Regions from separate parts of the Congzhengia sp. genome, predicted to be linked through region 1. Evidence: predicted binding sites of a transcription regulator. Region 1 holds the regulator's gene; the other holds the start of a gene.
What was found. The regulator HrcA, encoded in region 1, represses chaperone genes, less so after heat shock. The targets are predictions, from matches to a motif close to TGTTAGCACTCNNNNNNNNNGAGTGCTAACA.

Region 1 (10,004 bases):
AGATGCCTCTAACAGCGAAAAGTTTTTAGATGCTGTAGGACCTGAATTTGCGTTTATCCCGGTGGGGAAAAACAGCTACGGACATCCGAAACAGGAGGTTTTGCAAAGATTAACGTTACGAAATATAGAATTTTATAGAGCAGATAAAAACAAAGATGTGACCTTTTATTTTGACAATAAAGAAATAAAAGGAATTCGATTTGATGAAAATTCGGCTGCGGGAGGGCTATATGAACTACGATGAATTTGTAAAATATTTAAAACAGGATAAAATGGAAAAAAACGTTCTCTTGCTGTATGGCGAGGAGGTATTTTTAAAAGCGCACAGCAAAGCGGAGCTGCTGAAAAAAATCACCCCGGCTCAAATGCCGGAGTTTAACGTGTTTGAGTTTGATGGCAGGAAGTATGATTTAAAAGCAGTGGACGAAGCTATTGAGGCGCTGCCTGTTATGTCTGACTCAAAACTTTTAACGTTTCGCAACTCTATGATTTTTACAATATCCGGCAAAGATACGGCCACAAAAGAGTATAAGGAGTTTTGGGAGAAACGGCTTTCAGACATTCCCGAAGATGTGTTTTTGGTTTTTGACGAGGAAAAGGTGGATAAGCGCAGCGGGCTTTATAAAAAATTTCAAAAACAAAATGCGTTTGCAGAGTTTTCTTATTTATCTGAAAATAAAATGATTAACTGGACCATTGGTCTGTTTAAAACACTGGGAAAGGTCATCAGCCCTCACGACGCGAAATATTTAATTGAAATTACGGGCGAAGGCATGATGGCGGTAAAGCATGAGGCAGAAAAAGTGGCCGCTTTCACCCAGGGTGAAATTCAAATCACCCGGGCGGACATCGACGCCGTAGTAGTTCCTGTAATTGAAAACAAAGTGTTCGACATGGTGGACGCAATGCTTTCTCAGAATGCCTATGCCGCACTTTCAAAACTAAACGACTTATGCTCGTTAAAAGAGGATGAAACAAGAATTCTCGGTGCAATCAGCTCCAGCGTGGATAAAATTTTAACTGTGAAGCTGATGACGGAAAGTAGGCTGGACAGGACTCAAATTGCGTCCAAAAGCAAAATACCGCCGTTTCTTGTGAGTAAATATATCACATTGAGTGCAAAATATACGAGGGAAAACTTAGAACGGCTGCTGACAATGTGTGTTGATACCGATCGGAATTTTAAACTGAGCCAGGGTGACAAAACCGTGCTTTTGCAAAGGCTGATTGCTGATTTTGCCGGATAATTATGAATTTCATAAAAAATTCATAATTTATCGCTTGACAATTCTGTAAAAAAGTGATATTTTAATGTTAGCACTCGATAAGGTAGAGTGCTAACAACGAGGTGAAGGGTTATGGAAATGAATGAAAGAAAGCGAAAAATACTTCATACCATAATAAATGAATATGTGACGAATGCGGAACCTGTCGGTTCACGGCATATCGCAAAAAACCTTGATTTGGGGCTTTCCAGCGCGACCATCCGAAACGAGATGGCCGATTTAGAGGAAATGGGCTATTTAGAACAGCCTCACACGTCGGCGGGCAGGGTTCCGTCGGACAAAGGGTATCGGTTTTATGTTAACGAACTGATGAACGGCTATGAAGTGAGCCAACGGGACATAGATCTTCTTGCCGTTGCTATGGAAATGAAGCTGAACCAGTTTGACAAGGTTATCCGGCAGGCGTCTGTGGTGCTTTCACAGCTTACAAATTACACCGCTGTATTAATGACACCTGAAATGAAACACGGTGCGATCAAAACCATTGAACTTGTTCCTGTTGACGCATCTTCCATGCTGATCATTTTGGTAACAAACGAGGGCATTATGAAAAACAAGCGGGTTTACATCCCAAAAAATGTAGACCACAAAATCATCCCTCAGGTTTCAGCACTGATGAAGGAAAAGCTTTCCGGCCTGCTTTTAAATGAAATTGATATGAAAAAAATCAATGAAATTAAAAAAGCACTGGGGTCAAATTATGAAATGCTGTTTCCGGTGCTGGATTTTATTTCAGATATTATTGACGACATTCAAAAGGAAACGGAAATCTACTTAAGCGGCGTTACGAATATTTTTAATTTTCCCGAATACAGAGACGTTACGCGCGCCAAAGAGTTTATCGAGTTTTTAGACGACAAACAGTCCGTTGCCAAGGTGTTGTCGGACGCAGAAGAAAACGACGAGCATGCAATTCATGTCCGAATCGGCAGCGAAAACGGGCTGGATATTATGCAGAATTTGAGCCTTGTCACCACGAACTACCACTTGGGGGGGAGAGCGGCGGGCCGGCTTGGTATTATCGGACCGACTCGAATGAACTATTCTAAGGTTATTGCAAATATTAATCAAATATCCAATTACCTTGACAGGCTTTTAAAAGAACTGTATATTGATGACAATGGAGAGTGATGAAAATGGCCAAAAAGCCAACAAAGGAAAACGAAGTGAAAGAAAAAGAACGCGTGGAGGATGCTGTTCAGGAAGAAAAGGAGCCTGTCACTGTTGAATCCGGCGAATTGGCGGAAGAAACACCAGAGGAACCCAAAACCGTTGAAAAAGAAAAATATGATGAGGTTTATGACAAATATTTAAGGGTTTTGGCGGAGTATGACAATTATAAAAAGCGCACGCAGAAAGAAAAGGACGAAATGTATAGCCTGGCGGTAGCCGAAACTTTAGAAAAGCTGCTTCCGGTGGCGGACAATCTCGACCGGGCAATTTCAGCGCTGGACGAAACGGAACACTCTGAATTTTCAGAAGGCGTGAAAATGGTTTCGAAACAATTTTTTGAAATTTTGGCGAAAATGGGTGTGGTTGAAATTGAGGCACTGGGCACACAGTTCGACCCCAACATCCACAATGCGGTGATGCATGTTGACGACGACGAGTATGACGCCAACGTTGTGGTAGAGCAGTTTATGAAAGGCTATAAATATAAAGAAAAAGTGATTCGGCATTCTATGGTAAAGGTTGCAAATTAATCATTGTTAAAAATTTATTTGTTTATATATTAGGAGGAATGACTTATGGCAAAAATCATTGGTATTGACCTTGGTACAACGAATTCATGTGTAGCAGTTATGGAAGGCGGGGAGCCTACCGTTATTCCAAACGCCGAAGGCGGAAGAACAACCCCTTCTGTGGTTGCATTTTCTAAAAACGGCGAAAGACTGGTTGGGCAGGTTGCAAAAAGACAGGCAATTACAAACCCTGAAAGAACAATTATCTCTATTAAAAGAGAAATGGGAAGCTCGCAGAAAACAGACATAGACGGAAAAAGCTATTCTCCCCAGGAAATTTCGGCAATGATTCTGCAAAAACTGAAAGCCGATGCCGAAAGCTATTTGGGCGAGCCTGTAACACATGCGGTTATCACCGTTCCGGCTTATTTTAACGACGCTCAGAGACAGGCGACAAAAGACGCAGGCAAAATTGCGGGACTGGAAGTTCAGAGAATTATCAACGAGCCTACGGCGGCAGCCCTTGCTTATGGCATGGACAAAGACGGTGACCAGAAAATAATGGTTTACGACTTAGGCGGCGGAACGTTCGACGTTTCTATTTTAGAGCTTGGCGACGGCATTTTTGAGGTGCTTGCAACAAACGGTAACAATCGCCTGGGCGGCGACGACTTTGACCAGAGGGTTATCGACTATTTGGCATCTGAATTCCAGAAGGAAAACGGAATTGATTTGAAAAACGATAAAATGGCACTCCAGAGATTAAAGGAAGCTGCTGAAAAAGCAAAAATTGAGCTTTCTGGCGTGACGACCACCAATATCAATCTGCCGTTTATTACAGCAGATGCAACAGGACCGAAGCATTTAGACGTTACCTTGACCCGTGCAAAATTTGACGAACTGACACACGACCTGGTTGAGGCAACCATGGAACCCTCGAAAAAGGCGCTGGCCGATGCTGGCTTATCTGCAAGCAACATTGACAAGGTGTTGTTAGTCGGCGGATCTTCCAGAATTCCGGCTGTGCAGGAAGCAGTGAAAAATCTGACAGGCAAAGAACCCCACAAGGGCATTAACCCGGACGAATGTGTTGCAGTTGGCGCTGCAATTCAGGGCGGCGTGCTTTCCGGCGACGTCAGCGGCGTTGTGCTGTTAGACGTAACACCGCTTTCACTTGGTATTGAGACCTTAGGCGGTGTGTTTACAAAATTGATTGACAGAAACACCACCATTCCTGCGAAAAAATCGCAGATATTCTCTACTGCAGCAGACGGACAGACAAGCGTTGAAATTCATGTTCTGCAGGGTGAAAGGGAAATGGCGGCAGATAATAAAACATTGGGTAAGTTTCATTTGGACGGAATTCCGTCGGCGCCCAGAGGCGTTCCGCAAATTGAGGTTACGTTTGATATCGATGCGAACGGCATTGTTCATGTATCTGCCAAGGACATGGGCTCCGGGCACGAACAGAATATCACGATTACAGCCAATACAAATCTTTCAGACGATGAAATTGACAAGGCTGTAAAAGAAGCAGAAAAATTTGCACAGGAAGACAAGAAAAAGAAAGAAGAAATTGAAATTCGGAATAACGCAGACACGTTGGTTTATCAGAGCGAAAAATCTCTGGCAGATTTGGGCGACAAGGTTGATGCTGCTGATAAAACGGCAGTTGAAGGCTTGATTGCCAAAGTGAAAGAGGCCTTAAAGGGCACCGATTCTGCGGCAATTAAAGCAGCGACTGAGGAGCTTTCCAAAAAGTTCTATGAGGTCAGCTCAAAAGTATATCAGTCAACACAGGGGCAGCAGCCTCCGCAGGACGGCCCGACCCCCGGGGATGGAAATGCTCCAGGCGGAAACAATGGTGATAATGTTGTTGATTCTGATTTTGAAGAAGTAGACTAATTAAAAATGAAACTGTTTCAGAAACAAACCCACAGCGTAATATCTGCTGTGGGTTTGCGGAATGTTTTGGTAAAGGGTGAATTTTATGGCAGATAAGCGAGATTTTTATGAGGTTTTGGGTGTATCAAAATCTGCAACCGATGATGAAATTAAAAAAGCCTATAGAAAACTTGCAAAACAATATCATCCGGATTTAAACCCCGGGGATAAACAGGCCGAGCAAAAATTTAAAGAGGTCAGCGAAGCGTATGAAATTCTGTCGGACAAAGAAAAGCGTTCCCGCTACGACCAGTTCGGCCACGCAGGGGTAGACCCCAACTTTGGCGCCGGAGGAGGCACTGGCGGCGGCTTTGGAGGATTTGGCGGGTTCGGCGGCTTTGACATGGGCGACATATTCGGCGATATTTTTGGCGGCGGTTTTTCCTCCCGCGGTACATCCAGACGCGGCCCGCAGCGCGGAAGCAATGTGTCTGCACAGGTAACTATTAGCTTTGAAGAGGCGGCGTTTGGCTGTGAAAAAGAAATTAATATTTACCGGATTGAAAATTGTCCCGACTGCGACGGAACGGGAGCAAAACCCGGTACTGAAACCGCAACCTGTACCGTGTGCGGCGGCACTGGCCAGGTTCGGTCCACACAGCGAACTATTTTAGGAAACATGCAGACAGTAACGACCTGTTCGGCCTGCGGCGGCAAGGGTACGGTAGTGAAAGATCCATGCCCGAAATGCGCCGGCAAGGGCAAAATTAAAAAGGGAAGAAAAATTAAAGTGAAAATTCCATCCGGAATTGACGACGGTCAGACAATTTCGTTAAGCGGCCAGGGCAATGTGGGCGAAAGCGGCGCGCCTAACGGTGACCTGTATGTTGCTGTGAATGTTCGCCCCAGCAACGATTTTAAACGTAGCGGTTTTGACGTGTCCTACGACATGACCATCAGCTTTGCAGAAGCGGCCTTGGGTGCAACTGTGGAAGTGCCCACGTTAGACGGCAAGGTGAAGTATGACATACCGGAGGGAACACAGCCGGGAACGGTTTTTCGGTTTAAGGGCAAGGGAATTCCATATCTGAAACGCTCAGGACGCGGCGACCAGTATGTCAGGGTGAACATTGAAGTGCCGAAACACCTTTCAAAGAAACAAAAGGACCTGCTCCGTGAATTTGCAGGAATGGCAAAGCCAAAATCGAAGGGATTTTTTGATAAATAACGATTCTAAAGGGCATTATTATAGTAAAATGGTTTATGGCCCACATAAACCATTTACGCAAATTCATCTTGTGGGCAGAAAGGCAATGAATAGAAAATGTCAGAACTTTTACGCGACAATAAAAACGGCTGGGAGTCCTTAAAAGAAGCGGAAAAACAAGACGTTTTTCAGTTTTGCGGCGACTATATCCAGTTTTTAAATTCTTCAAAAACCGAGCGCCTGGCCGTACAAGAGGCAATAAAAATTGCAGAGCGCAGCGGCTTTTGCGATATTAGCACGAAAGAAAGCCTAAAACCCGGTGACAAGGTTTATTTCAATAACCGCGGCAAGGGCCTATACCTTGCAAACATAGGAAGCGAGGATATTACGTCAGGCATTAATTTTGTTGTGGCCCACATTGACTCGCCGCGTTTGGACTTAAAAGCAAACCCGCTTTATGAAGACGCGGATATGGCGCTGTTTAAAACCCATTATTACGGCGGAATTAAAAAATATCAGTGGACAGCAATGCCCATGTCTCTGATCGGCGTTGTGTATAAAAAAGACGGCACAAAGGTTGATTTTACAATCGGCGAAGAAGCTGGTGACCCAATTTTCTGTGTCAGCGACCTACTTCCGCATTTGGCGTCAAAACAAATGCAGAAAAAGGGCGGCGAACTCATTGAAGGGGAGAGCCTGAACCTGATTATCGGAAGCATGCCGGATGACTGTGAAAAAGACAAGTTTAAAACGTCTGTGATGAAACTATTGAATGAGAAATACGGTATCACAGAAGATGATTTTGTGACAGCCGAAATTGAGGCTGTGCCCGCGTTCAAGGCCTGCGATTTAGGTCTTGACAGAAGCATGGTCGGCGGTTATGGACAGGACGACAGAGTGTGCGCCTACACTGCACTTCGCGCTGTTTGCGAGTCGGAAAACCAGAAAAAAACGGTTGCGTGCGTTTTGGTTGACAAAGAAGAAATTGGTTCTATGGGCAACACAGGAATGCTCAGCGCCGCCTTTGAATATGGCACCGCCCAGTTAATTTCAAAAACAAAAGGCGACTACAGCGAGCTATTAAAGCTTGAAACATTCCGCAACTCCAAGTGCATGTCGGCAGACGTAAATGCGGCGTTTGACCCCAATTATCCCGACGTAAATGAAAAGAACAATGCAGCCTATCTGGGCCACGGCCCCACGCTGACCAAATTTACCGGTTCCAGGGGAAAATCCGGAACGTCTGATGCGAATGCCGAGTTTATGTCGGTGGTACGCGGTGTATTGGATCAAAACAATGTTATTTGGCAGACCGGTGAGCTGGGACGGGTTGACATTGGCGGCGGCGGAACCATTGCGCAGTTTGCGGCTAACTTAGATATTGAAGTAGTCGACTGCGGAACTGCTCTTTTGTCCATGCATGCACCGTTTGAAATTGCATCAAAACTGGATATTTACATGACCTATAGAGCGTATAAGGCATTTATTACATTGTAACTTACAAGAGGAGGGAAGATATCCCTCCTCTTTTTGCAGAAAGGGGAAAAGATATTTGAATATACGATTTTCAGATAAGACAGACGTTCCGCAGCTAAAGCACATCTGGAAAGTGTGTTTTGGCGACAGTGACGATTATATTAACATGTTTTTTCAACATCTTTACACACCCGGCCAAACGGTGGTTGCGTGCAGCGGTGAAACAGCAATTGGCGTTGTTTACCTGCTGAAGGCGTCGCTGCTTCACAGAGATTTCCTGTATGGATATGCCATTGGGGTTTTGCCGGAATTCAGGGGAAATTCGGTGTGCAAAAAAATGTTGGAGTTCATACGCGAAGAAGCAAAGCAAAAAAACATTTTATTTGGCCTTCACCCGGCAAACGACAAACTGTTTTCCTTTTATAAACGAATTGGCCTTGAGGAAATGTACTGTTTAAAAACGATAGATGCAAGTCATTTTAATGGCTGTGCGTCTTTTAACATGTCAGACATTTCTGCACACGACTATTTTCACCTGCGCGAGCAGGCGTTTGCACCTCTTGTTTCCTGGGATGAAAAGATGCTTGCATATATGATAACAGAAGCAAGGTCCACAGGGGGATTTGCAAAGAAAATTTTAATTGACGGCCGCGAACGGATTTTGCTGGGCAGAGTGTTTGACAAAACGGTTTTTGTGAAAGAAACCACCATGTCGGATGAAGAAATTAAAACTGGGAGCCAATTTTTAAAACAATATTTTCATGCGGAGAAAATAATTTATACTTTGCCGGAGATTTCTGCATTAAAGGGAAAAACGGACACCACAATTTTAGGATTTGACAGCGGCAGACACGGCATATATATGAATTTATTCCTGGATTGACTTGACTTTGTATTTCTGCAGTGTTATGATATTATCAAAATTTATATATAAAGAAGGTTGCCACATGAAAAACTTTCAGCCAATTGTTCACACCCAGGAACTAGCAGAAAGAATTATGCCGCAGCTGCGCTATGACGGGAGTTTAAGCTTTACTGAATGGCAGATAATGGCAAAAACTAAGCTAAAAGCACTATTGGGTATGGATAAATTTAAACAATGCGAAGATTGCTTAGAAATCGAATATGACGTTGAGCGAGATAAGTTTCGTGAAATACGGTTCAATTTTCAAAGTGAGGAAGGCTATTTTGTCCCATGCCACTTTTTAATCCCGGAAGGATTAAAAGGCCCGGCTCCGGTAGTTTTGTGTTTGCAGGGACATTCAACCGGCATGCATATTTCTCTTGGACGGGCTAAATTTGAACGGGACGCGCGCTTAATTGAGGACGGAAGCCGCATGTTTGCGATTCAGGCTGTTGAACACGGACTTTGTGCCCTGACCATTGAACAGAGAAATTTTGGTGAATGCGGTGGGACAAAAAGCGGGCCAAACTGCCACCTATCGTCCACTGCGGCGCTTCTAATTGGCCGAACGGCTGTAGGTGAGCGGGTTTGGGATGTGAGCAGGGCCATTGACGTTTTAGAAAAGCATTTTCCCCAGGCTGACAGGACTAAAATTGTTTGTATAGGAAATTCTGGCGGCGGAACAACTTGCTTTTATGCCGCCTGCCTGGACAAGCGGATTTCCATTGCGGTTCCTTCCTGCGCGGTGTGCTCTTTCGACGATTCTATCATGGCAATGGATCACTGCATTTGTAACTTTATTCCCAACATCAGGCTGTTTTTTGATATGGGTGACTTAGCTGGACTTATCGCGCCGAGAAAGCTGATTGTTGTGTGCGGCAACCAGGATCCAATTTTCCCTTTAAAGGGCGTGGCGAAAAGCTATGATATAATTTTAAAACTGTTTCAAGTGGCTGGTGCTGCTAAAAATTGCACGCTGGTCATCGGCGAGGGCGCGCATAGATTCTATCCGGAAGACGCATGGCCCGAAATTATAAAACATTTAGAAAATTGAGGTAAACATGAAGAAAAAAGTTTCAGATTCCTTTACGGAACAGGTTCACATTTTATCACAGGGAAATTTAAACGGATACAGCCGTTTGTTCGGCGGCCAGCTTATGGGCTGGATTGACGTAGTTGCAGCCGTAGTTGCCCGCAGACATTCTGGACGAAATGTTACAACAGCCGTGGTGGATATGCTTCAGTTTCAGGCGCCGGCATATGCTAACGACACCGTGTTGATTTTAGGAAAAATAACCTATGCCGGACGAACCTCCATGGAAATTAAAGTTACGGTTTATGTGGAGGAATTAAGCGGCGAGCGAAAGTTGATTAACACCGCCTATGTGGTTATGGTTGCACTGGACGAAAATGAGCGGCCAACAGAGGTACCGGGATTGATTTTAGAAACTGAGGAAGAACGGACGGAATATGAAAATGCAAAATTAAGAAAAGCGCGGAGAATGGAGTATAAAGGCTGATTGGAGGAAAAAAATGTTATATCAGAAAGAGTTGTTTCAAAAGTA
Region 2 (10,004 bases), on a different contig from region 1:
GAAGCTCATGAATATGGTGGCGACAAAAATTATACAGGAAGATTTCAGCGTACGTCAGACGGAAAACTATATTAAGTCGCTTCTTGTTGAAAAAAAGACGAAAACAGTTTCAAAAGAGGAAGAAGAGCTGATTCGGTATATAAAAAGTCTGGAAGAATCTCTTTCTTCTGACTTGGGTACAAAAATCAGAATTGTGAATAAAAAAAATAAAGGTAGAATTGAAATTCCTTATTCTTCTGCGGAAGATTTTGAAAGAATTATACAATTAATTAAGAAATAACAAAAAATGGGATTTTAAAATATTATCTAAATTCTAATTTCAGAGGATTACTAATACCTAATACATATTTTAAACAAAAACAGTTTAAAGTGCAAATTTGGCGTTCTGATAAGGTTGAGGGGAATAAGCAAATGAATATTTTGGGAAACGATGTGTCTACAACATTAATTTTAACCTATGCAATTTATATTTCTGTACTTTCCATTTTTATTGCCATTGCGAGTGTTGTTGTGGCGGTTCGGACAAACGGTAAACTGAAACGTGTTTTAAAGGATAAGGCAGGAAAGGATATTACGGAATCAATTGTTAGCTATTATAAAAAATGCAATGAAATTGCAGGATATTTTAAAAGCTACGAAGAAAAAATAAATTATTTGGAGCGGCAGGATTCCGCCTGTGTGAAAAAAATTGGTTTGGTAAAATATGACGCTTTTCATGAAAATAAATCGAAGTTAAGCTTTGCTGTGGCGCTGTTAGATGAACGGGACACGGGATTTGTATTAAATGGAATGTATGTCCGCGGGCAGACTGTGACCTATTTAAAGCCTGTTGTTGAAGGACTTTCCGATTATGAATTGACAGAAGAAGAAATTGAGGCCATTAACAGTGCAAGAATGCAGTATGAAGAAAAAATGAAACAAAAATAATGTTTCACGTGAAACATAAAGAGACCCCACCGATAAGATGGGGCCTCTTTTTATTAGATTAATTCACAAATATTGTTAGAAAATTCAATGGGGTCGTCTACAGTTAAGCCTTCAATGAGAAGTGCGCTGCCATATAAAACGTCGGCATATTTTTTCAGCTTCTCTTTGTCAGAAGCAAACAGTTCCTTAATTTTTTCAAACACCGGGTGGTCAACGTTAATTTCCAGAACCCGCTCTGCTTTCACCTTTTGGTCTGCCGGCATGGAATTAAGCACCTTTTCCATTTCAATGGAAAGCTCGCCGCCGCTGGTAATGCACACCGGGTGAGATTTTAACCGGGTTGAAGCTTTCACGTCTTTCACTTTGTCGCCCAATGCATCTTTCATAAAGAGAAAAATTTCTTTGTTTTCTTCGCTTTCTTCCTGCTTTGCTTCTGTTTCAAAGCCTAAATCGCCGGATGATACCGATTTAAATTCTTTTTCTTCATATTTGCCCAGCATTTTAATTGCAAATTCGTCAATATCGTCGGTAAAGCAGAGAATGTCATATCCCTTGTCTTTTACCAGCTCTGTCTGGGGCAGCTTTTCAATTTTCTCGTTGCTTTCTCCACAGGCATAGTAAATGAATTTCTGGTCTTCCGGCTTTTTTTCAATGTATTCTTTTAAAGAAACCAGTTTCTTTTCTTTGATGGAATAGAACAAAATTAAATCCTGAACAAGCTCCTTCTCCCGGCCAAATTCGTTATAAACAGAGAACTTTAGCTGGCGGCCAAAACCGGAATAAAACTTTTCATACGTTTCCCGGTCGTCTTTCATCAGCTTTATTAGCTCGCTCTTGATTTTTTTCTGCAAATTTTTTGCAATAATTTGAAGCTGACGGTCGTGCTGCAGCATTTCCCTGGAAATGTTCAAAGAGAGGTCGGCAGAATCCACAAGTCCCTTCACAAAGCTAAAACAGTCGGGAAGTAAATCTGCACACTTGTCCATAATTAAAACGCCGTTGGCGTAAAGGGCAAGGCCCTTTTCAAAATCTTTTGAATAGTAGTCGTAAGGCGCCCTGGCAGGCAGGAACATCAGCGCCTTGTAGCTGGTAATGCCGTCTGCGCTGGTATGAATCACAGCGGCAGGATTGTCATAGTCAAAGAACTTTTCTTTATAAAAGTTGTTATAATCTTCGTCCTTCAGCTCTGATTTATTCTTCCTCCAAATAGGTACCATGGAGTTTAAGGTTTCATCTTCAAAATAATCCTCATATTCCGGCGTTTTGCCCTCACCCTCTGTTCCCGGTTTTGGACGGCTTTTCTTCACCATCATTTTAATGGGGTAACGAATGTAGTCGGAATATTTTTTGATGATGCGCCTGATGGTATATTCACTTAAAAATTCGTCGTAATTTTCTTCGTCGGCATTGGGTTTTAAAGTAAGTATAATTTTGGTTCCAACCTCGTCTTTTGCAGATTTGGTAACGGTATAGCCGTCGGCACCCTCAGACTCCCATTTGTATGCGTCTTCCTCACCGTATTTTTTACTAATGACAGTAACCTTGTCCGCTACCATGAACGCGGAATAAAAGCCAACGCCAAACTGGCCGATAATATCGTGGTCTTCCTCATGCTCCAAATCGGATTTAAAATCAAACGAACCGCTTTTGGCAATGGTTCCTAAATTCTCCTCCAGCTCTTCTTTGGACATGCCGATACCGGTATCTGAAATGGTCAGCGTACGGTTTTTTTCGTCTGTTTCGATCCGGATATAATAATCATCTTTATTAAAGGTAATGTTATCGTCCGTCAGGGCGATATAATAGAGTTTGTCGATAGAGTCACTGGCATTGGACACTAATTCCCGCAGAAAAATTTCCTTATGAGTGTAGATGGAATGAATCATCATGTCTAAAAGCCGCTTCGACTCTGACTTAAATGCTTTTTTCGCCATCTTGAAAACCTCCAAAAAAAATATAATTAGCACTCTCGAACTCCGAGTGCTAATTATATTTTAACATTTTCACTTTATTTGTCAATAGCTTTTAGCAATGTTTTAATAATCTGTTAAAAAAGTGAAAAAATATTACAACTTATAGATAAAAATCATGATTGCCAATTCTTCTGAAAAATGTTCGGTTGTTAATAATCCAAGAGCTTGTGGCAATTCTCGGATTTAAAAAATACAGGCTTTCCGATGCATAGTTTTCACCTCGCAAAGCGCGCTTCGCGGCTACAACGCTGTCACCCAATGGCGTATTGTAAATTGTGCCGTTCAAAATGGGGGTGAACTGAACGCCGTAATTCCTGTCAAAAATTACATCATAAATGTTATTTGCAAAAAGCGGGCTTTTCACGCGGTTTAATACCACATTTGCCACAGCAATTTTTCCAATCATGGGTTCTCCCTGGCTTTCGGCGTTCACAATTCTAGAAAGCCAGTAAATGTCGTTGTCGGTATATCCCCTGTCCCCAATCATGGAGGCGGGCACTGTAACGCCCTGCGCCGTAATGTTCACCGTATAGGTGGAGGCATTCCAGCCCACCTTTGTGCTCAGTGTTTCCGCCACAAACCGCACCGGAACATAAAACCGGTCGGCCTTAATGACAGACGCCGTGTCCATTGTCACATTTTTTCCGTTTACCACCGCTGTCTTGTTATTTTTCTTTAACACGATTGTTGTATTTTTCCGTGTGATGGTCGCAGTAGATGATTTCTCATTCCAGTCAATTCTGTCTGCCCGCAGGGCTTCAGTTATGGCGCGGATGGGCACCATTGTGTAGCCCCCCTCCAAGTAGCCGGGGGTGTCAGATTTTATATAGTTTCCGTTCACGGTCAGACAAACGGGCGTCTCAAACAGTGTGTCGTTTGCATTCGCAACTGTTCTTGAATTTTCAAACATTGTGCTGGACAATAGGATGAAAACAAGCGCAAGAATAAATTTCTTCATAAATTAACAAAAACCTCCCTTGCGCATCACTCGTTTTCCAGTATAATGGATATTCTGCATAAAATCAATGCAAAATTTCTGGAAAGACGGTAAAATCAAGGAAGGTTTTTATAATTATTCTTTTGTAAACACGGTGTTTTGAATGAACGACTGCACAACGCTGTCGTTTATATCCACATAAACAGACAGGGTTACGTCATACCCTTTCACGTGGCCCATATACTGCGTTTTGCCATAGTCCGGCATGCTTACCCCATAAAACGCAATTCCGTTTACCGTAATGGGGCTAACCTCAGATGCAGTTCCTTTTGCGGCAATGTCCTTTGCCTTTTGCGCAACCTCCTGTTCAGAGGTGCCGGTTTCATAATACGTTACGTCCAAATAGGTCTGACTGTCGTCGTAAACAGTGAAGAACCCGGCGTCGCTGTTAATACTTCTATCCTCGGCTTTAATCCCTTGAGGGAGCACAGTGGAAAAGTATTCTTCAAAATTATATTTAATGTTATTTCCCTCCGGCGACGTAGAAACCTGGGAGTTCAACCCGGACAGGTTTTCTTCCTGCGCACCCTGGGAGGGTGTGCCGCCGCTTTCTTTTTTACATGCGGCAAACGAAAGGCTCAAAGCCAAAGCAATGGCAATGCATATTATTTTTTTCATTTTTTGTAGTTCCTTTCTTATTTTTTCTTTTCTCATTATAAAGAAAATATGAAAAAAAATCAATGTTTTTTTAAAATATTAATAAATTGTTGCAATTTCCTTCAAAATTTCATGGTGACAGCCTGCGGTGGCCGCTAAAATATCACAGTTTGAAAAAATATTGATGTCGCCGCCTGAAAAATTTGTGATAATCCCACCGGCTTCCTGCAAAATTAAAGAACCTGCGGCAAAGTCCCATGGCTTTAAGTTTTGCTCGAAATAGCCGTCTGTGCGGCCTGCCGCAACAAAGCATAAATCTAGTGCGGCACTGCCGCTTCTGCGTATATCCTGCGCTTTTAAAAAGACGTGTTTCAATAATTTAAACAGCTTGTCCGCCCGCTCTTTTTCATAGGGGGAGGTGCCTATGGAAATCAGTGCATCTGAGAGCGCAGCGGCGCCGGACACGTGAATGGGGATTCCGTTCAAATAAGCCCCACGGCCGCGTTCTGCGGTGAACAGCTCTTCAGAAAACGGATTATAAACCACACCCTTTGTGACAACGCCGTTTTCAACAAGCGCTAAGGACACCGCACTCATTTGATAGTCGTGAATGAGGTTTGTCGTCCCGTCTACAGGGTCTAACACAAACACCGCTTTGCTGCGGTCAAATGAGCTGGTTTTATCCTCCTCGCCTAAAAAGTCAGCTTCAGGAAACTGTATTTTCAGCTGTTGCTTAATTTCGTTCTGCACGCTCAAATCTACAGCGGTTACAAAATCCGCTGCACCTTTTTCTGTAATTTTTCCGGCCTGGCTGCGGTCTAAAATTATGTCTTTTACAGAAGTGACGATTTTAATTAATGTTTCCACGTTTTTATGCTCCTTTTCTTTTTTTCAATTATATAGGAAGAAAGTAAGCCTGTCAACGAAAAGGGTCAAAAATTTTTTCAAAATTTGCAAAAAAAGCTTGACTTATAAAATGAACTGTGGTAGTATAATAAAATGCATTATAATCTCAAAATGGTATATTATGCATTAAATTCGGCAGTTGTGACTGCCGGGGGGTTAAAACTGTATTTTTGTAATATGACAATACATAAATTTAACCTTTGTAATCCTGAGTTTCGCGGATAAGGCTCGGATAAAAATTTGAATGAGGTGGTTGAGCTTATGGTACATCCGATTCAGTTGGGCAGAAATCAGAGAATGAGTTATGCCAAAATCGATGAGGTATTGGAAATGCCAAACCTGATTGAGGTGCAGAAAAACTCATATAACTGGTTCTTGGAGGAAGGCTTGAAAGAAGTCTTGCGCGACATCTCTCCCATCACCGATTATACAGGAAATCTGATTTTAGAGTTTATTGACTATAAACTTGAAACAAACAGAATCAAATATTCTGTGGAAGAGTGTAAGGAAAGAGACACAAATTATGCGGCACCGCTCAAAGCAAAGGTGCGTCTGATTAACAAGGAAACGGGTGAGGTCAAAGAACAGGAAATATTCATGGGTGATTTCCCGCTGATGACGGAACAGGGTACCTTTATTATCAACGGCGCTGAGAGGGTTATTGTCAGCCAGCTGGTGCGCTCGCCCGGAATTTATTATGCCATGGAGCATGATAAAACAGGAAAAGAGCTCTATTCCTCAACTGTAATTCCCTATCGGGGAGCCTGGCTTGAATATGAAAACGACGTAAACGATGTTTTGTCAGTGCGTATTGACAGAACAAGAAAAATTCCCATCACCGTGTTAATCCGGGCGCTGGGAGTTGAAACAGACGGCGAAATTCTGGATTTGTTTGGCGAAACCGAAGCTCTTTTAAATACATTGGAAAAAAGCAGTGCAATTCAGTCGTCAGACGATGCACTGATTGAAATTTATAAAAAGCTCCGCCCGGGGGAGCCTCCCACGGTGGAAAGCTCAAAAAGCCTGCTGTTTGGCCTGCTATTTGATCCGAAACGTTACGATTTGGCCGGTGTTGGACGGTATAAGTTTAACAAAAAGCTTGCCATCAGCGCAAGAATTGCCAATCAGGTAGCCAAAGAACCCATTGCCAACCCCGAAACCGGCGAAGTGATGATTGATGCCGGGCAGTTTATTTCAAGGACTGCGGCGGAGGACATTGAAAAGGCCGGCGTGAACCGCGTTATTTTAGACGTAAACGGCGCACCCGTTGTTGTGTTCTCAAACGGCATGGTAGACCTTAACGATTATATCTCATTTGACGCTTCTGATATTACGCACGAAAAGGTCAGCAAAAAGGTTTTAGACGAAATCTTAGAGAATTTTGAGTCGGAAGAAGAAATAAAAGACCAGCTGCAAAGAAGGCTCGACGAGCTGGTTCCGAAACATATTATTATCGACGATATTATGGCGTCCATCAACTATCAGATTGGACTGTTATATGGCATTGGAACAACCGACGACATTGACCATTTGGGCAACCGCCGGCTGCGCTGTGTAGGTGAGCTGCTGCAGAACCAGTTTAGGATTGGCCTTTCCAGAATGGAGCGTGTTGTCCGCGAGAGAATGACCATTCAGGACCTGGATATTGTAACGCCCCAGGTGCTGATTAATATCCGCCCCATTGTGGCAACCATAAAAGAATTTTTTGGCTCGTCCCAGCTGTCCCAGTTCATGGACCAGTTAAACCCGCTCTCTGAGCTGACACATAAAAGAAGGCTTTCGGCTTTGGGGCCGGGCGGTTTATCCCGTGAGCGTGCGGGCTTCGAGGTCCGCGACGTGCACTATTCCCACTATTCGAGAATGTGCCCCATTGAAACACCGGAAGGCCCGAACATCGGCCTGATTTCTTCCCTGGCAACCTATGCAAGAATTAATGAGCATGGGTTTATTGAAGCACCCTACAGAAAGGTTGACAAGGAAAAGGGCATTGTAACAGATGTGATTGAATATATGACGGCGGACGTAGAGGACGAATATATTGTAGCCCAGGCCAACGAACCGCTGGACGAAGAAGGGCATTTTCTGACGAAAAAGGCCACCGTCCGCTACCGCGATGAGATTTTGGAAGTGGAAGTGGGCAAGGTTGACTATATGGACGTATCGCCCAAACAGGTGGTTTCGGTTGCTACGGCCATGATACCATTTTTGGAAAACGACGACGCAAACCGTGCCTTAATGGGCGCCAACATGCAGCGCCAGGCGGTTCCGCTTCTGCGCACCGATTCCCCCATTGTGGGAACGGGTATGGAATTCCAGGCGGCAAGAGACTCCGGCGTGGTTGTTTTGGCAAAAGAAGACGGCGTGGTTTCTAAAGTAAGCGCCGACGAGATTGTAATTAAAGAAGATAACGGAAATTCTCATAAATATAAACTGATTAAATTTACCCGTTCCAACCAGGGAACCTGCATCAACCAAAAACCCATTGTTTCCGCTGGTGAAAAGGTGAAAAAGGGCGACATCATTGCAGACGGCCCGTCTACCAACAACGGCGAAATTGCGCTGGGCCGCAACATTTTAATTGGTTTCATGACCTGGGAAGGTTATAACTACGAGGACGCAATGCTCATCAATGAAAAACTTGTTCGTGATGACATTTTAACCTCCATCCATATAGAAGAATATGAGTGTGAAGCACGAGACACCAAGCTGGGTGCGGAAGAAATTACCCGCGACATTCCCAACGTAGGCGAGGACGCACTAAAAGATTTAAATGAGCGCGGCATTATCCGCGTGGGCGCAGAAGTCCGTTCGGGTGACATTTTAGTGGGTAAGGTTACGCCAAAGGGCGAAACAGAACTCACGGCGGAAGAACGTCTGCTCCGTGCAATTTTTGGCGAAAAAGCAAGGGAAGTGCGCGACACATCGCTGCGGGTTCCCCACGGTGAAGCAGGTATCATTGTAGATGTTATCACCTTTGACCGGGACAAGGGCGACGAGCTCCCTCCCGGCGTAAATCAGCTGGTTCGGTGCTATATTGCACAGAAACGTAAAATCTCTGTGGGCGACAAAATGGCTGGCCGCCACGGTAACAAGGGTGTTATCTCCAGAATTCTTCCGGAAGAAGACATGCCGTTTTTACCGGATGGCACACCTTTGGAAATTGTGTTAAACCCGCTGGGCGTTCCGTCCCGAATGAACATTGGTCAGGTTTTAGAGGTTCACCTGGGCCGCGCGGCCAAAGAGCTTGGCTGGAAAATTGCCACCCCTGTTTTAGACGGCGCCACAGAAGAAGATATTATGGCAACACTAATTGAGGCGGGGCTGGACACAGACGGCAAAACAGTGCTTTACGACGGCAGAACCGGCGAACCGTTTGATAACCGGGTAACCGTAGGCATTATGTATATCTTAAAATTGTGCCACTTGGTTGACGACAAAATCCACGCACGTTCCACCGGCCCATATTCATTGGTTACGCAGCAGCCTTTGGGCGGTAAAGCCCAGTTCGGCGGACAGCGGTTTGGTGAAATGGAAGTTTGGGCGCTGGAAGCTTACGGTGCGGCATATACATTGCAGGAAATTCTAACAGTGAAATCGGACGATATAGTTGGACGTGTGAAAACGTATGAGGCCATTGTGAAAGGAGACAGCGTTCCCCAGCCGGGAATTCCGGAATCGTTTAAGGTTTTGATTAAGGAACTTCAGAGCTTGTGTCTTGACATGAGGGTGTTAGACGAAGGCGGCAACGAGGTGACCTTGAAAGACTCCTCTGAGGAGGAAGAAGAGGCGAACCTGGGTATGACCGTAAGGGACGACAAAGCGTTTATCAACCTCGACATGGACGACGAGGAAGAAAGCACCGAGGAAGCGGAAGAGGAATTAGACGGTGTGGACATTGAGGAAGATGAAACCCTTTTCATTGAGGAAGAAGAGGAAACGGTAAGCGAAGAGGATGATTTTGAAGACGAGTTTGATGACGAAGATGATGATTCAGGCTTCTTCGACGACGAGTCGGATCTTTTGTAAAAACGCTGAATCAAATTCTTGTAAATGGAGATGAGACGATTGTCAGAAAACACATTTGATGCAATAAAAATAGGTCTCGCATCGCCGGATATGATCAGAAGTTGGTCCCACGGTGAGGTAAAAAAGCCGGAGACAATCAACTACAGAACGCTAAAGCCGGAACGCGACGGCCTGTTCTGCGAGCGTATCTTTGGCCCAACAAAGGACTGGGAGTGCCACTGCGGTAAATATAAACGAATTCGTCACAAGGGAATTGTCTGCGACCGCTGCGGCGTTGAAGTAACCCGTGCCCGCGTCCGTCGTGAACGGATGGGTCACATTGAGCTGGCGGCGCCGGTTTCCCATATTTGGTATTTTAAGGGAATTCCGTCCCGCATGGGCCTTTTGCTGGACATGACGCCGAGAATGCTGGAAAAGGTATTATATTTTGCGGCATATGTGGTTATTAACCCCGGCGCACGCACAGAGCTGGAAAAGAAACAAATCCTGTCGGAACAGGAATACAGGGAATACAGCGAAAAATACGGCGACCGGTTCCGCGCCGGCATGGGTGCGGAAGCAATTAAAGAGCTTTTAGA

Region 2: a site for HrcA is predicted at 2,886-2,916, ahead of htpG (molecular chaperone HtpG). Genes of this name have one in related genera too.

Annotation. Positions count from the first base shown of each region.
Region 1 is NZ_JAXUNN010000009.1:39,509-49,512, reverse strand. Features, by position in the region: partial or broken gene WIG73_RS01390 (hypothetical protein) at 1-244, shown strand, start outside; gene holA (DNA polymerase III subunit delta) at 231-1,247, shown strand; gene hrcA (heat-inducible transcriptional repressor HrcA) at 1,365-2,417, shown strand; gene grpE (nucleotide exchange factor GrpE) at 2,423-2,989, shown strand; gene dnaK (molecular chaperone DnaK) at 3,035-4,873, shown strand; gene dnaJ (molecular chaperone DnaJ) at 4,959-6,080, shown strand; gene WIG73_RS01360 (aminopeptidase) at 6,177-7,556, shown strand; gene WIG73_RS01355 (GNAT family N-acetyltransferase) at 7,612-8,418, shown strand; gene WIG73_RS01350 (alpha/beta hydrolase family protein) at 8,483-9,493, shown strand; gene WIG73_RS01345 (acyl-CoA thioesterase) at 9,501-9,959, shown strand; gene WIG73_RS01340 (FAD-dependent oxidoreductase) at 9,973-10,004, shown strand, end outside.
Region 2 is NZ_JAXUNN010000030.1:202,319-212,322, forward strand. Features, by position in the region: gene WIG73_RS07015 (ParB/RepB/Spo0J family partition protein) at 1-280, shown strand, start outside; gene WIG73_RS07020 (DUF4446 family protein) at 412-927, shown strand; gene htpG (molecular chaperone HtpG) at 981-2,861, opposite strand; gene WIG73_RS07030 (stalk domain-containing protein) at 3,001-3,858, opposite strand; gene WIG73_RS07035 (hypothetical protein) at 3,973-4,515, opposite strand; gene WIG73_RS07040 (inositol monophosphatase family protein) at 4,594-5,361, opposite strand; gene rpoB (DNA-directed RNA polymerase subunit beta) at 5,662-9,426, shown strand; gene rpoC (DNA-directed RNA polymerase subunit beta') at 9,466-10,004, shown strand, end outside.